Puniceicoccus vermicola: one gene and its partner. The protein of the gene in region 1 interacts with the protein of each later gene in a pairwise test. Links are inferred from orthologs where the notes say so. Each region holds a gene or a part of one and is shown in the gene's direction. Other genes may lie near its edges. The genes, in order: recJ and H5P30_RS17415.

Evidence for each region.
Region 2: the proteins of recJ (region 1) and H5P30_RS17415 interact in binary tests that used the Escherichia coli proteins (3 or more experiments, as listed by UniProt). The link is inferred for Puniceicoccus vermicola from one-to-one orthologs.

What each region holds. Positions count from the first base shown.
Region 1 is NZ_JACHVA010000086.1:61,528-64,717, reverse strand. Bases 194-3,060 are described here. They hold recJ (single-stranded-DNA-specific exonuclease RecJ), read left to right. Parts: upstream 194-737; coding sequence 738-2,384; downstream 2,385-3,060. Other genes in these bases: H5P30_RS11305 (alpha/beta hydrolase), read left to right, coding at 2,402-3,060; H5P30_RS11315 (hypothetical protein), read right to left, coding at 194-507. Also shown: more of H5P30_RS11315, read right to left, coding at 118-193; more of H5P30_RS11305, read left to right, coding at 3,061-3,190. UniProt on the Escherichia coli protein: Single-stranded-DNA-specific exonuclease.
Region 2 is NZ_JACHVA010000127.1:123,553-127,022, forward strand. The notes cover bases 60-3,206. They hold H5P30_RS17415 (DNA topoisomerase III), read left to right. Parts: upstream 60-449; coding sequence 450-2,963; downstream 2,964-3,206. Other genes in these bases: H5P30_RS17410 (pyridoxal-phosphate-dependent aminotransferase family protein), read left to right, coding at 60-428; H5P30_RS17420 (transposase), read right to left, coding at 3,030-3,206. Outside these bases: more of H5P30_RS17410, read left to right, coding at 1-59; more of H5P30_RS17420, read right to left, coding at 3,207-3,470.

The sequences.
Region 1 (3,190 bases):
TCCTTCCGGCTCCTCCGAGTCAAGCGCAGTTCCGAAAAAAATAGCGGTGAACCCGAAGGTTCACCGCTAACGAAAGAGACTCCCTTTCCCGGAAGGAAAGGTCTTCCCGATAAGGGATTAAAGATCCTTGTACTTGCCGGTTTCGACTCCGCGAACCACGAGGTAGCTCACGTTGTACTTTTCACCAATGGCGGTCTTCGACATTCCAGAAGCCAAATCAGCGCTGATCTTATCGCGCAATTCGGCGGTCACGGTGGTGCGAGTACGACCGGAAGAAATGGAGGCTGACTTCTTGTTCAGCTGGGAAGGAGCGATCTTGAAGCGGACCATGAGGGCTTCGATCAGCTGTTTAGCGCTGTCGAACCCGCTGTCGGCGACTAAGCTGTCGAGCTTTTTGAGCTCCTTTTCTTGTTCCTCTTGCTTCTTGAGGAGTTCAGCTTTTTGCTTTTCAAGTTTAGCGGCTTCCTGTTCCAGCCGACGAATTTCACTACTGATGTCTTGTGTCATATTTTGGTACGTTAGTTCGAACAGGAATCTGTTCGAAGCATTTCATAACAAGCGCCTAAACCGATAAAGATCAAGGCGTAAATCAATATTTATTTAAATTAATTAGGCAAATTTTCGTTCACGGAACAGATATAAGAACAAGTATGGCAAAATTTTACGACATCTGGGAAATAAGAGATGCTCCAATAAGAGATATTGAATCAATTAAGAGCCAAACCGGTTTCTCCTTGATGGCCGCTCGCATATTAGTGCACCGCTTAGGAAAAACTCTTGAACAGGCTGAAGAGTGGATCTCTCCCCGACTGGAAAACATTCTCGATCCTTTTACATTACTTCATTGTGAAGAGGCTGCTGCACGATTGACACAATTCCTGCGTGAGAAGAAGTCCATAGGCGTCTTTTCCGATTATGACGTCGACGGGATCAGTAGTGCCGCCCTCATCTCGTGCGCGATCCGGGATCTCGGTGGAGAGGTCGAAGCATTTGTGCCCGACCGACTCGAGGAGGGATACGGCTTGAGCATCGCTGCACTGGAGCGCTCCTTTGCCGATTACCAGCCAGACTTGTTGCTCGTTCTCGACTGTGGCACCCGGTCCGAGGTCGAACTGGAGTGGATCGCTAAACAAGGAACTCAAGTCATCGTAGTCGATCATCATTCAAGGAATGATCAGCCGAAGTTGCCCGAGGATTGCTTAATGATTAATCCTCATTTGCCGGAGCAACTTCAACCTGAGTTTCAAAACCATTGCACGGTAGGTCTGGTCTTTAAGCTGGTGCATGCTCTTTTACGCAAATGGGATGAGTGTGTGGGTGGAGCCCGGGATCGAGTCAACCTTAAGGAACTTTTGGATCTCGTTGCCATGGGCACCGTGGCTGACCTCGTTCCTCTTCGCGGCGAGAACCGCGTATTTGTTCATCACGGACTTAAGCAATTGGCCAAAACGAACAATCATGGTTTGCGAGCCCTCCTCCAGGTCTCGGATGTGGACGTTAATAATCCGCTGAGCAGTTCGGATATTGGATTTCGCCTCGGTCCCCGGATCAACGCCGGGGGTCGGATCGAAACCGGTGCCCTGGCCCTGGATCTTCTCATGACCAAAGACAATCGCCTGGCCTTCGATCTTGCTCGCAAGCTCGATACAGTGAACAGCAACCGTCGAAGCATGGAGCGCCGTGTCTCTGGCAAAGCCATCGAAATGATCGGGGAAGAGCCACCGATGGGAATCGTAGTCTGGGATCGGGACTGGCATCCGGGAGTTGTAGGAATCGTGGCCGGTCGCTTGGCCCGGAAGTACCACCGACCAGCGATTGTCCTCGGTTGGGATGGAACCGGGTTCAAAGGGTCCGGGCGTGGCATTTCTGGACTCGATCTTCTTGAGGTCATGCAGACCTGCACCGTGAAGCCTCCCAAATGGGGCGGCCACCCCGCGGCGATGGGGATGAGCATCGAGGAAGAAGACCTCCCTGCTTTTGCCGAAGCCTTTTCCGCAGCGGTAACCTCCGAGTGCGGGGGCAAGCTTCCGCCAAAGAAGCTACGCATCGATGCCGTCACCGAACCTTCGGCAATATCCCGACACGAAATTCTCGAGATTGAAGCTCTGGGGCCGTTCGGACAGGAAAACCCCGAGCCGATCGTAGCCATCCACGGGGTTCGTCTGGAGGAGCCTGCCCGCTTGATGGGGCGCGACCATATTCGCTTCAACCTACCGGGCGCCTCGGGAATTCAAGTGATTGGATGGAGGATGGCCGAGCGGATGCCACCGGTTGGATCCGAAATTGATCTGGCTCTTCGTCTCAGCCGCTCTTGGTGGCGGGGCCGGGAATCCGTCCGTGGTGAGCTCGTGGATTGGCGTCAGGCTGAACCGTTGCCATCCTAACTCAAATCTTCCCTTCTATGTTCAATCGATCGATCAAGGCTCTCTTTCGCTCTATCGCAGCGACATTCTCTTCCCTGCTTCATTCGGAACCAGCACCGACGGAGCAGGATATCGGGTACAATCCGGCTTTTGAACGTTGCCTTTTTGATATCTGGATGCCGGAGAGTGATGCTCCCACCGCCGCGATCGTCTATTTCCACGGCGGTGGATTTGTTAAAGGCTCCAAAGAAGGCATCGCTTTTCGGGATCAATTCATGGATCTGCTGAAAAAGGACATCGCCGTGATCTCCGCCGGCTACCCTTTTCTTGGAGATCATGGAAACGGTCGCAGCATCGGCCCCAGGGCCTATGAGGACATTGATCAGATTTTCCCCGAAATCTCTCCCCTCTTTGAATTTCTTCGCGAGCACTCGGAACGATTCAATCTGGATATGGGAAAAATAATGGTTTCCGGATCTTCCGCCGGAGCCGTGGTATCGGAATATCTGGTCTACCACGAAGACCTCGGACTGAAGGCCTGCTTAGCCATCCAACAGCCTCATTCGGTGGAGAGGGTTTCGGCCATGATGAAGAACGCGAAAGTGCCCTTGGTTCTCTACACCCGCTCAGATTACGAGGATGCGGTCCACAGTCCTGCCTACGCACTTGAAATGAAGGACTACTGTGAAAGCGAAGGGATCCCCTGCACAGTTTTTGGCTCCCCTGAGAGTGGCCTGCCCCGATTACCTGACGAGGAGGGCATCGTATCCTGGACGGTCGAACATGTCTTTTTGCCGTCTCTGAAGGAAACCGAAGTGCCACTGCCG
Region 2 (3,470 bases), on another replicon or contig:
ACTTTGACTTCGAGGAATTCCTGAAGAACCACGAAAAAGGAATGACTCCGAGCACTCCAGTGATTCCGCTGATCTACGCTCTTCGTTCGAAGATCGAAGACATCGAGAATGAAGGACTGGAAAACCGCTACCAGCGTCATGCCGATCTCAACGCCATGGTTCACCAATGGGTTGAGAAAAACGGCTTCGAGCTCCTGCCGAAGCCCGAATACGCTTCCAAATCTCTCAGCTGCGTTCGCAACACCCGCGACCTTGATCTCGCCGCCATCAACAAGCGACTCAAGGAGGAGTTCAAGATGGTGATCGACATCGGTTACGGAAAGCTCAAGGGCAAGACCTTCCGCATCTCCAACATGGGGGATGAAACGGAAGAAACCATGCGCGAGCTCCTCGACAACCTCGACACCATTCTTTCCAGCCTTTCCTAAGGGATAGGCCCCTCCTCCGGCATGAAGAAACTTGTAATTGCAGAGAAACCTTCCGTAGCCGGAGACCTGGCCAAGGTCCTCGGACGCGTCCCAAAGACTGGGGACTTTTACGAAAACGACGAATGGGTCATCAGTTCGGCGCTCGGCCACTTGGTCGAGCTGAAGATGCCGCAGGAAATCGACAAGGCCTACAGTAAGTGGACCTTGGACAACCTGCCCATCATTCCGAAGACCTTCGGCACCAAACCCGTTGAGAAGACCAAAAAAAAGCTTCAGGAGCTGAAAAAGCTCATGAAGCGGCCGGACGTCGGCACCATCATCAACGCTTGTGATGCCGGTCGCGAGGGGGAGTTGATCTTTACGCTGATCCTGGATCAGGCGAAGGTCAAAAAAGACATCAAGCGCCTCTGGATGATGTCCATGACTCCCGATGCGATCCGCAGAGCCTTCGAGCAATTGCGAGAGGGTGACAGCATGCAGAACCTGCAGGACGCGGCGCGAAGCCGACAGGAAGCCGATTGGCTCGTCGGCCTCAATGCGACCCGGGGAGCTACCGTCACCTTCGGCCGTCGCGGGGGCACCGCCGCCAACGTCGGGCGAGTCCAGACTCCCACCCTCGCCATGGTCTGCGACCGCGAGAAGGAGATTCGGAACTTTGTTCCCCGATCCTACTGGGAAATCATCGCCGACTTCTCTCTCGAAACCGGCACCTACAAAGGAACTTACCAGCGGCCCGGTTTCAAAAAGGACGAGACCAATCCGCACGACCGGGTATCCCGCATCTGGGAAAAACCCGACGCCGAGCGCATCGCAGAAGAAGTCCGCAACGGCGGCGAAGCATCGGTCACCGAGAAAAAGAAGCGTTCGAAACAGGCCGCTCCTCGCCTCTACGACCTGACGACCCTTCAGCGGGAAGCGAACAATCGCTACGGATTCTCCGCAGCCAACACTCTTTCCATCGCCCAGGCACTCTACGAGCGCCACAAGATGTTGACCTATCCGCGAACGGACTCCCGTGCCCTCCCCGAGGACTATGGAAGTTCTTGCCGCGATGCGATGGCCCAACTGCCGGACACCTACAAACCGCACGTTGACTATATTCTCTCTGAGAACCGGATCGATCCGAAGGACAAACGCGTCTTCAACAACAAGAAGATCAGCGATCACTTTGCGATCATTCCCACCGACCAGAAGCCCCGTTCACTCAACGACGCCGAGCAGAAAATTTACGACATGGTCGTCCGCCGGTTTTTAGCCGTCTTCCACCCTCCCGCCGAGTACGACGTTACCACTCGGGAATCCGTGGTCGCTGGACATACCTTCCGCACCGACGGAAAGGTCCTCGCAGAACCAGGCTGGCTCGCCGTTTACGGAAAGAGCACCGGAGCTGCAGACACCATTCCAGCCTTGCCGAAGGATCAGGAGCAACCCGTTCCTGCCGGAGTCGATTCAGTGGAGGTCAAAGAAGATCAAACCCGTCCGCCGCCCCGCTATTCGGAAGCGACCCTTCTTTCGGCCATGGAAAACGCCGGAAAACAGGTCGAAGACGACGATCTCGCCGAAGCGATGCGTGAACGCGGTTTGGGAACGCCGGCCACGCGTGCTGGAATCCTCGACAACCTAGTCCACCAAAAATACTTGGAGAAGGACGGCAAGGAGCTCCTCCCGTCTCCCAAGGGCGAAGCACTCATCGATTTTCTCCGAACTTTCGACATCGAGCACCTGACCAGCCCCGCCCTCACCGGCGAATGGGAATACCGCCTGAAGCAGGTCGAAGAAGGTCATCTCGATCGCAAGGAGTTCATGAAAGGGATCGAGGATATCACCCGTCAGATCACGGATGCCCTCAAGAACCCTCCGCCTCCGATCGAATCGTCGCTCAAGTCGATCACCAACGACGAAAATCTTCAAGAGACCTTCAAAGCCTACGTTTCCACCGACACCGTCTCGGTCAACAACCGGAAGATTCCGGCCCTACAGGTCAACAAGGTCATCGGAAACCGGGCGATCACTGAGGAGGAAGTCGCAGAACTTTTGGAGAAGAAGCAAATCGGCCCTCTCGACGGTTTCCGCTCGAAAATGGGCAAGGCCTTTTCCGCGATCTTGAAGCTGGTCCAGAAAGACAACGGCTCCTGGCGCGTCGAACTCGATTTCGGGGATTCCGGAGACGGAGAAGCTGGCGAAGTGGACATCAGCAACGCCGAGGTCGTCGGCGAATGTCCGATCTGCGGCGCCCCGGTTCACGAGGCACCCAACGCCTATATTTGCGCAGAACGTGCAAAAGACCGGGATAATTGTGATTTCCAATTTGGACGCAATATCCTCGGTAAAACGATCGAACGCCCGGTTTTCCAAAAGCTTCTTACCGATGGAAAGACCGATTTGGTCGAAGGATTCCGGTCCAATCGAACCAAACGGAAATTCGACGCATTTTTGGTCCTGAAAGAAAAAGGCAAACTCGGTTTCGAGTTCCCGCCCCGCCCGGCCAAGAAAGCCGCCAAAAAAGCGACCAAGAAGCAGGCGAAGAGCTCTTAAAGAGCCCTAGAAATCGGCCAGAAAGGTAAACATTTCCCCAAAAACCGGGAAATGAAATCTTTCTGCCTACCCAAATATACTTTTCCGAAGTCCAGTGCCGACCGATAGCCCCTGCCAGTCACTTCCCCGCAGCGGATGAGGTCTTCGCGCCCGCTTCCCATCCGGCTCATCCTTCAGGAACTCCCGCACAAAATCCTCTGATCCCAGCACCATCCCGTCCGAAAAATAACGCACCCGGCACCGCAACACCACAGAAAGGGGCAACTTCCCCTTCTCCTCCCGCAAAACCCGAACCGCATCTTCGTGAGAAATAGACGCTTTCCCCTCTTTCTCACCATCGCCAGCCCCATACAAAGTCTGCCGATAACCAGCCAGGTCCTTATCCACAACAGAGAGCCCAGCCCGAGCCAGTCGCCCACCCCCAAGAGCCTCGGCATACCCGCAAAACCGATAATCCTTAGGATCTGATACCAACCCCGCTCGAACCGCATTTAAGTCAATATAGGC